2 regions of the Mesorhizobium sp. BR-1-1-10 genome follow, and region 1 is predicted to be linked to the other one. Evidence: predicted binding sites of a transcription regulator. Region 1 holds the regulator's gene; the other holds the start of a gene.
What was found. Region 1 encodes LexA, which represses DNA repair genes until DNA is damaged. Its sites were predicted from a motif close to TGTTCNNNNTGTGTTCNG; they were not measured.
Positions count from the first base shown of each region.

Region 2: the regulator LexA is predicted to act here: its motif matches at 2,936-2,953, upstream of LB555_RS20410 (sel1 repeat family protein).

Region 1 covers NZ_JAIUIL010000003.1:458,226-462,777, forward strand. The annotation lists gene LB555_RS08095 (ComEC/Rec2 family competence protein) at 1-2,346, shown strand, start outside; gene lexA (transcriptional repressor LexA) at 2,340-3,083, opposite strand; gene LB555_RS08105 (GntR family transcriptional regulator) at 3,493-4,266, opposite strand; gene LB555_RS08110 (ABC transporter substrate-binding protein) at 4,416-4,552, shown strand, end outside.
Region 2 covers NZ_JAIUIL010000009.1:75,558-80,109, forward strand. The annotation lists gene LB555_RS20400 (acetyl/propionyl/methylcrotonyl-CoA carboxylase subunit alpha) at 1-923, shown strand, start outside; gene LB555_RS20405 (branched-chain amino acid ABC transporter substrate-binding protein) at 997-2,118, opposite strand; gene LB555_RS20410 (sel1 repeat family protein) at 2,546-2,812, opposite strand; gene LB555_RS20415 (DUF2147 domain-containing protein) at 3,252-3,593, shown strand; gene LB555_RS20420 (recombinase family protein) at 3,647-4,552, shown strand, end outside.

The DNA of each region.
Region 1 (4,552 bases):
GTGGCTGCACCCGAAACCAGGTCGCTGCAGGCAGGTGGGCAGGCGCCGGCGCCGGCTCCTGCCGCGGGCAGGATCGCGCGCGTGCGCCGGCAAGTCGGCCTGGTATCCTTGCCTCGCGTGCGCCATGGCGTGACCCGGGCGGCGGAGCTTGAACTCGACCGGGGCATCGCGTTCCTGCTGGTGCCGGTCTGTCTGGCCGTTGGGGCGATCGCCTATTTCTCGCTGGCATCCGAGCCCGACTTTGCAAAACCCGTCGCGGTCGTGGTGCTGATGGCGGTCTGTGCCTTCGTCTCGCGCTCCTGGTCGAAAACCCATCTGTGTTTCATGGCAGTGCTGTTGTGCGCGCTGGGCCTACTCGCGGCGAAGGTCGAAACATGGCGAGCCGGAACCCGGATGCTGGGTTCGGAAATCTCCACGCAACTGACCGGCCGCGTGGTCTCGCTCGAAGAGATGGAGAGCGGCCGCATCCGGCTGACCATGGACGTGATTTCGACCGCCCGGCCGAAACTGCGCTATGCGCCGGAAAGGGTCCGGCTTTCCGCACGCAAGATACCACCGGGAATGACCGCCGGCTCGCTCATCACAGGCTACGCCAAACTGCTGCCGCCGACCGGTCCGGTGCGGCCGGACAGCTACGACTTCTCTTTCGACAGCTATTTCGCCGGCATCGGCGGCAGCGGCTTCTTTCTCGGCAATCCAACGGTTGTTTCCGCCGACGACGGTGAGATGCCGCTATCGGCTCGCCTTTTTTCAGGCATCGAAAATGCCCGCGAAGCCATCGCCGACCACATCAGGGGCAGCGTCGGCGGCGCTGAAGGCGAGATCGCGGCGGCGCTGATCGTCGGCGTGCGCGCCGGCATACCCGATGAAATCAATGAAGCGATGCGGCGTACCGGCATCTATCACATCATCTCTATTTCGGGACTGCATATGGCGCTTGTGGCCGGCACCATCATGGGTCTGCTGCGTGGTGCCTTCGCGCTGTTTCCAGACTTTTCCGCGCGCCGGCCGGTGAAGAAATACGCGGCCGCCGCCGCACTGTTCTCGATCGCGGCCTATCTCATCATTTCCGGTGTCGTCGTTGCGGCCGAACGCAGCTTCATCATGCTGGCGGTGATGCTGATTGCCGTCTTCTTCGATCGCGCTGCGCTGACCATGCGCAATCTGGCGATCTCGGCGATCGCCGTCATCCTGGTCTCGCCTCACGAGGTCGTCGGCCCGAGCTTTCAGATGTCGTTCGCCGCGACCGCGGCCCTGGTTGGCGCTTATGCCGGCTGGGCCGATCACCGTGCGGGAAAGACGCGGCCACCGCCGCCAAAGCGATCGCTGCCCTGGTTCCTGACGCGAAAATTCCTGCTGGCGACAGGTGGATTGGCCATGACGTCTATTATCGCCGGCAGCGCCACGGCACTGTTTGCCATCTGGCATTTCCAGCGGGTATCGCCGCTCAGCCTGTTCGCCAATCTGGCCGTGATGCCTATCGTGTCGGTCGTGATGTTCCTGGCCGTCGCCAGCGCGCTGCTGATGCCATTCGGACTGGATTGGCCGGCTCTCTACCTCATGGGCAAGGGCCTGACAGCAATGATCGCCGTGTCGGCGTGGATATCGGAGCGCTCTCCGGTCGATGGAGTCGGGCTGATTTCGCAGCAATCCGTGCTGATGGTCACGGTCGCGCTGGTAATCGCGACGATGGCGACGACATGGCTGCGGCTCGCGGCGCTGCCATTCGCGCTCGCCGGCCTGTTGACTGTGTCGCACACGCGCGCGCCCGATGTGCTGATCTCGGAAGATGCGCGGCTGGTCGCGCTGCCGATCGGCAATGGCGAACTGGCCGTCAACCGGGAACGTCCCAACGAATTCGCAACCGACAACTGGAAGCGCGCCCTGATCTCCGAAACAATCGTCAAACCGGAAATGTTCGACACGACAGACGGGCAATTCGATGTTGCCAGTCCGACCGACCTGCCGCCGGGATCGCCCTTCTACTGCCGCGAAGGCCTGTGCCTTGCCAGGCACCCTTCCGGCGCGATCATTGCCTATGTCGAAGACCGCAAGACCACCTGGAAAGCCTGCGCTTTCGCCGACCTGATCATCGTCAACGACGCAACCGCCTATGACGCGTGCCACAATCCACTGGTTCTCGTCGTCACCAAACGGCAGCTCGCCCGCAAGGGAAGCGCTGCCGTCTTCTTCAATCCCCAGTCGGCCACGACCCGGGCCGCGATCGCATTCGCCGTCGACGGACCATACCGACCTTGGCACGAACAGCGAAAATTCTCACGCGAGGCAAGGGGGCTGCCGCCGTACAAAAAACCCGACAAGCCCGATGGCAAGCCGGCTCAGTAACGCCTGATCAACCCGACCAGCTTGCCTTGTACCTTGACCCTGTCCGGCCCGAAAATGCGCGTTTCGTAGGCTGGATTGGCGGCCTCGAGCGCGATCGAAGCGCCTTTGCGGCGGAACCGCTTCAGTGTCGCTTCCTCTTCGTCGACCAGTGCCACGATAATTTCGCCCGGGCTTGCCGTGTCGGCATTGCGGATAATGACCGTGTCTCCATCGAAGATACCAGCCTCGATCATCGAGTCGCCCTTGACCTCCAACGCATAGTGCTCGCCGCCCATGATCATGTCCGGCGGCACCGAGATCGAATGCGTCTGATGCTGGATGGCATCGATCGGCACACCGGCGGCGATACGGCCCATGACCGGGATGGACACGGCTGAAACCGCATCGTCGTCGTTGCCGGCCGCGGGCAGGCGCGAAGGCGCAGCGGCCGGCCTGATCTGGCGTCCGAGACTGCCTTGGCCAAGGCTGCCTTGGATGACGCTTGGCGAGAACTTCTTTGCCGCATTGAGGCCCGGCGCGATCGAGTCCGGCAGCCGCAGCACTTCCAGCGCGCGCGCCCGATTGGGTAGCCGGCGAATGAAGCCGCGCTCCTCCAGCGCCGTGATCAGGCGATGGATCCCCGACTTGGAGGCAAGATCGAGTGCTTCCTTCATCTCGTCGAAGGAAGGCGGTATCCCGCTTTCCTTGAGCCGTTCGTGGATGAACATCAGCAGTTCATGTTGCTTGCGTGTCAGCATGGCGGCCCCCAAGACATTGAACGAAAGGTTGAACCAGAATCGAAAAAACAAACCCAGAACAAACACTATCTGTTCCAGTTGTGTTCTGCAACCGTTTAAAGTTTAATGAATTTGTTAAGGGGTCTGAAGTTTTTTGCCCGCGACGGCGGGCAGCAACCAGCCCTTTCCGCCATCGGCAGGCGCATTGAAATCGTTTTGGTTAATGGCCTGTGGCCCATCCGCCGACGAGGCTTTGGCATCAGTTAGTTGGAAGGCTTCTCCTCGGGGGCACGTATAATTCGCGGAGCCATTATCGCGGAACGAAACGAAACCAAAATGCCAACGATTGGTAGCTTCGGGCGGCCATGGATCCGGGCGTTCGGCGCACCCCGGCCAGCGCGTTCGAATAGGCGTAGCGGAAGCGCTGAAGTTATCCCGAACCCGCCTTCAAGCTGCCGGCGCGAGCGGCGTATCTGGTAGCGCCGCTGTCTTCGCTGTGGACATAGACGTGCAGTGTGTAGCCGATATGCGCCGTCATCAGCGCCTTGGCCCGCTCGACGTCACGGTCGAGCGCCGCTTCCATGATCGCGGTATGGTGTTCGATCGCAATCGCTTCGCGTAGCGCTTCGATTGCCTCTTCATAGCCATCCTTGAGGCCGGCCGCGGCCCGCAGTGTCGGCGCCAGACCAAGAAAGCGATGATGCCGGCGCAGCTGATCCGAGATCGTCGAGCGGAACCGCAACAGCCAGTCGCATGTGGCGGCGCTCAGCAGCGCCGCATGGAAGGCCTCGTGGTTCTCGTCCCATCTGTCGACGGCCGCGTCCGAGGGATCGTCGACCGCCGTCTTGCAACGCGAGAGCCGGTAGTGGGCGGTGACCACGGCATCCTCCCACTCCCTGCCGCCTTTTTCCATCGATTCGAGGAACAGGGGTATCTCGACCACCATCCTGGCGCGTGCCAGATCCTCCAGCTCGGCCCGCGACACCGGAGCCACGGCAAAACCACGATTGCTGATGGCGGTGACCAGGCGTTCGGCCTCGAGCCGCGACAGGGCTTCGCGCAACGGTGTCCAGCCGACGCCATAGGTGCCGCGCAGCGCACTCAGTTTGAGCGGGGCGCCGGGCATGAGGCGCGTGGTCAGGATGTCGCGCCGCAACAGCTGATAGGCGGCTTCCGTTTTTGTGGAACTCGTTTCATCCCGCATGGTGATCAATCCGTCGTCTGGCAAAAGTATATATGATATTGGGTCACAGCAACAATTATATATAATGTTTGACACAGACCGGCGGACTCACCATGATCGCCGTAGCCGCCGCGTTTCCAAGCGGCCCTGATCAAATCTGGGAGGAAATGATGTTGAAGTCGAAATCCGCTTGGTTGTCGGGCTTGGCGCTGGCAGGCGCATTGATGGTCAGCGCCGGCAGTGCCGCGGCCGATCAGATCCGTATCGGCATTGCCAATTTCGGCGAGCATCCGCAATTGAACGCCGC
Region 2 (4,552 bases), on a different contig from region 1:
CGGCGACAGGCACGCTGCACCACCTTAGATTTCCGGACGTTGTCCCCGAAGGCGCCGCGATGCGCATCGAGACCGGCGTGCGGGCTGGCGATGCCATCTCGCCCTACTACGACCCGATGATCGCGAAGCTGGTCGTTCATGCCGGAGACAGACGGCAGGCGCTGGAAGCGCTCCGCACCGCGCTCGCGCAAACCGAGATTGCCGGCTCCACCGTCAACACCGCTTTTCTTGCCGCTCTTGCCGCCGATCCGGATTTTGCGGCTGAAGACATCGATACCGGCCTGATTGGCAGACACCAGGAGGCGTTGACGGCGGTCGCACCGCCGACCGGCGAGATCATCTCGGCTGCCGCCATGGCGGCCTCGGGTGCCGGAGCATTGCCGCCGTCGAACGACCCATGGTCGGCACTCGCCGGCTATGCGCATTTCCACGGCGTGGCGCGGCGCATGCGGCTGACGTTCGGCGATGAAGCCATTCAGGCAAAGATTTCAGTGCGATCGGACGGGCGCTTCCAGGTGGCGCTCGATGCGCCTTATGACAGCACCAGTTCGCATGATATTCGCGCCGTTCCCCGCCTCGCCCGCTGGCCTGGCCACATCACGGTGTTCGAAGGCGCCGTCGGCTATACTTTCGCGGTGCCGGACCCCTTGGCCAGGAGCGATGAAGCGGCCGCCGCCACCGGCAGCCTGCGCGCGCCGATGCCGGGCCTGGTCAAGCTTGTGCGCGTGGCGAAAGGCGACGCTGTGATCAAAGGGCAACCTCTGCTGATCCTCGAGGCGATGAAGATGGAGCACACCATCGCCGCCCCGCATGACGGGGTGATCGCCGAGATCGCCGGGGAAGGCGCACAGGTCACCGACGGCGCGGTGCTGGTGCGGTTCGCCGAGGACCAGAACGCATGCACCGCGGCCGCCGGCGGATAGAAGGAGCGACCGCAAACTGAAATGGCCGGGACGAACCCGGCCATTCCCTTGGATTACCCGAGTGCCAGGGCGATTACTGCGCGATCGGCGCGTACTTGCCGTCATGCCACTGGTTGATGTCGTAGCTGGCATTCTTGAGGTCGCCCTTCTCGTCGAAGGTGACGTCGCCGACAACGGTGCTGATCGCCGTGCCATTCTTCAGCGCCTCGGCAACCTTGGCCGGATCATCGCTGCCAGCACGCTTGATGCCTTCGGCGAATGCCTGGACCACGGCATAGGAGAACAGCGTGAAGCCTTCCGGCACGAAGCCGCCGGCCTTGATCTTTTCGACGGCTGCCTTGGCTTCCGGCTTTGCCTGCGGATCCGACGGGAACACGAACATCGTGCCCTCGCCGGCCGGGCCGGCAACCTGCCAGAATTCCGGCGACGCGATCGAGTCCGGCATGATCAGCTGGAACTTGAAATTCTGTTCGGCCGACTGACGCAGGATCAGGCCCGCCTCGGGGTGGTAGCCGCCGAAATAGACGACATCAGCCTTGAGATCCTTCAGCTTGGTGACAAGCGCCGAATAGTCCTTCTCGCCGGGGTTGATGGCGTCATAATAGACCTCCTTGAGGCCACCGGCATTCATGGTCGCCTTGACGGCATCAGCCACGCCCTGGCCGTAAGCGCTCTTGTCGTGCAGGATGACGACGTTCTTGCCGGCGTATTTCTTGGCGATCCACGGGCCGATGAAGGCGCCCTGCGCGTCGTCACGCGTGTAGAGACGCATGATTGTCGACCAGCCGGCCTTGGCGGCCGCATCGGTCAGCACCGGGTTCGAGGAAGCCGGGCTCATCATCAGGGCGCCGGCTTCGGCATAGACCGCCGAGGCCGGAATGCTGGAACCCGAGCAGGCATGCCCGTCGATGAACTTGACGCTGTTGGCGACGATGCGATTGGCGACCGACACCGCCTGCTTGGGATCGCACTGGTCGTCCTCGATGTCGAGCTTGATCTGGGAGCCGTTGACGCCGCCAGCCGCGTTGATGGCATCGGCGGCGGCCTGTGCGCCCTGCTTGAACTGATCGCCGATGGTGGCGAGCTGTCCGGTCATCGGGCCGACCACCGAGATGGTGATGTCATCGGCGAACGCGACCGGCGCGCTCATCATCAGGCCGAAAATGGCCGCGCTCAAAACACTCATTTTTTTCATGACAATAGAACTCCTCCACTCACGCGCGGCCGCCCGGCCGCGCTTCTTCCAGAGAGGCGGGACAATTTCATCCTTCATCGGACCTGTCTAGGCGCATTGGCGCCACTCGATTAGGCCTGCGCGGCCTCATCCACGCAAAAAGCCACGCCAGCCTTGTTCCGGCCGGTCGTGGCTTTTTTTGCCGGTCAGGCTGTTTCCCCGGCGCCCCCGCGCTGTGAACCCAACCCACCTTCCCTGTCTTCATGTTGGCCATGATCCTTCCGAAAACCGGAGTCTTCGGGATCATGGTCCGTTGCGCGGCTTGGACCTGTCGGCGTGCCGCATTCTCGTTGTCGATGGCCGTGGCCTGGCTGTCTGCGCAGCCTTTTCCCTGTTGGCCCGACCGTCTTTCTGCGGTCTTGGCCGGAGCGTCCCCGTCTGGCGGAACTCAGTGCATGGTCATCCATTCGCGGGCTTCGCGCAGCGCCTTGGCGATCTCGACCTTCGACATGGCCGCCGAGAGTTCCGAGCGCAACTCGGCGGCGCGGGCCGATCCCTTGATGGCGGCGATGTTGAACCATTTGTGGGCGGCAACGACGTCGGTTTCGCAATCGCGGCCGGTCGCATACATCATGCCCAATTCGAAAAGAATGTCGGCCTGGGCAGTTGCCCCCATGGCGCCGAAGCCTGCTTCAAGCATTTCAAAACGTGCCATTTTTAGTCCCCTGTCTGGCTCCCGAGAGCTGCCTCCGTTCGTCTTGTCCGGGCCGCTCTTTCGATGCTTTCGAGAATGCCGCGCAGGCTTGAATCCGTCGTTAAATGGCGTGCTTAATTTGAGGAAAACAAAGCTAAAACAAGAGGTAAACGCGAAAATTCGTTAAGGATACGAAGCCAGCAATTCAGCTGGTTTTCGCCAAATTTGCCGAAAATTTTCGAGCGCGCGGTCAACACTCTGCTAACCCTAGAAAGCAAACACGAGGCGCTGGTCGTTTTCATTTCCGGGCCGACAGGGCGAATTCAGGCGCTTTCGAAATGCCAAAACCTTCCGTTGCGGCACCGCTTTCGTTTTGACGGAAGCTGGATTAGCTTACGTTTGCGTAAGCGGCAGACCGGCGAGGCGGAGCATCCGGCCGGCTATCCAAAGGGAGGAAGACATGTCTCGAAAAGTGAGCCTGGCCCTGGCGGCCACTTTGATCCTGAGCGGCGCGGCGTGGGCCGATCCGATCGAGGGCAACTGGAAAACGCAAGCCGGCGACACCGCTGCCATTTCAGGCAGCAGCTCGTTCTCCATCACGCTCAAATCAGGCAAATATGCCGGCAAGACCATCGGCTCGCTCAAGGCGGCCGGCGACAACAAATACACCGGCAACATCACCGATCCGGCAAATGACAAGACCTATTCGGGCAAGGCAACCTTGTCGGGCGCCTCGCTCAAGATGAGCGGTTGCGTGCTCGGCGGACTGATCTGCAAGAGCCAGACCTGGCATAGACAGTAGCTCTACAGACTGTTATCAGGGCGTTTCCAAAGACAGACGGAGACGCCCAAACCATGTTTCAGCCCAGAGAACCCCGAGACCTCAAAGGCCGCACCGCCATCTCTTACGCACGCTGGTCATCCGGCAAGCAGGCCCACGGCGACAGCCTTGATCGTCAGACCAAGAACGCTGAGGACTTCTGCCGAGCCTATGGTCTCACGCTGGACCGCCAACTGGTGGACGATGGCATCTCGGCCTTCAAGGGAGCGAACCTTGAGGCATCCTTTGGCAAGCTGGTGTCAGACATCAAGAATGGTGTGATCCCGTCCGACATGGTGCTGCTGGTCGAGAACGTCGACCGCATATCCCGCGTCAACTATCTGGACGCGCAGGAGTACTTCCTTGCCGTCCTCAAGACCGGCCTCACCATCGTGACCATGCACGACCAGCGCGTCCACACCATTGAGGGCTACCGCGCGAGCTTCATGCACATGGTCCAATCCATCCTCTCGATGCAGTCGGCAAATGAGTACAGCGAAAAGCTGTCCAAGCGTGTCAAAGAGGCTATGAGCCGCAAGGCAGAGAGGGCCAGGGCTGGCCGCGTCAAGCTCGCCAAGGTTCCCTTTTGGATTGACCGAGAGACCCAAGAGCTTAACGCCAGGGCATCAGATGCTCGCCTGTTGTTCGATCTGGCAAAGCAAGGCCTTGGGCAGTTGGCAATCGCCCAGACGCTGAACGAGCGGGGTATCTTAAGTCCCTCGGGGGGCACGTGGTCCCAGGGGGTTGTGGGCGAGACGTTGCGCAATCCAGCGGCCTTTGGGACGCTTGTGTTTCGAGGTGATGAGGTGCCAGGCTACTTCCCTGCCCTGATCACCGAGACCGAGTGGCTGGCTTCGCGCAGCAGGACCAAGGAGCGGCAACACAGCCGTCAGGTGGGCAACACAACAAACCTGTTCAGCCGCATGGTCTATTGCGCGCAT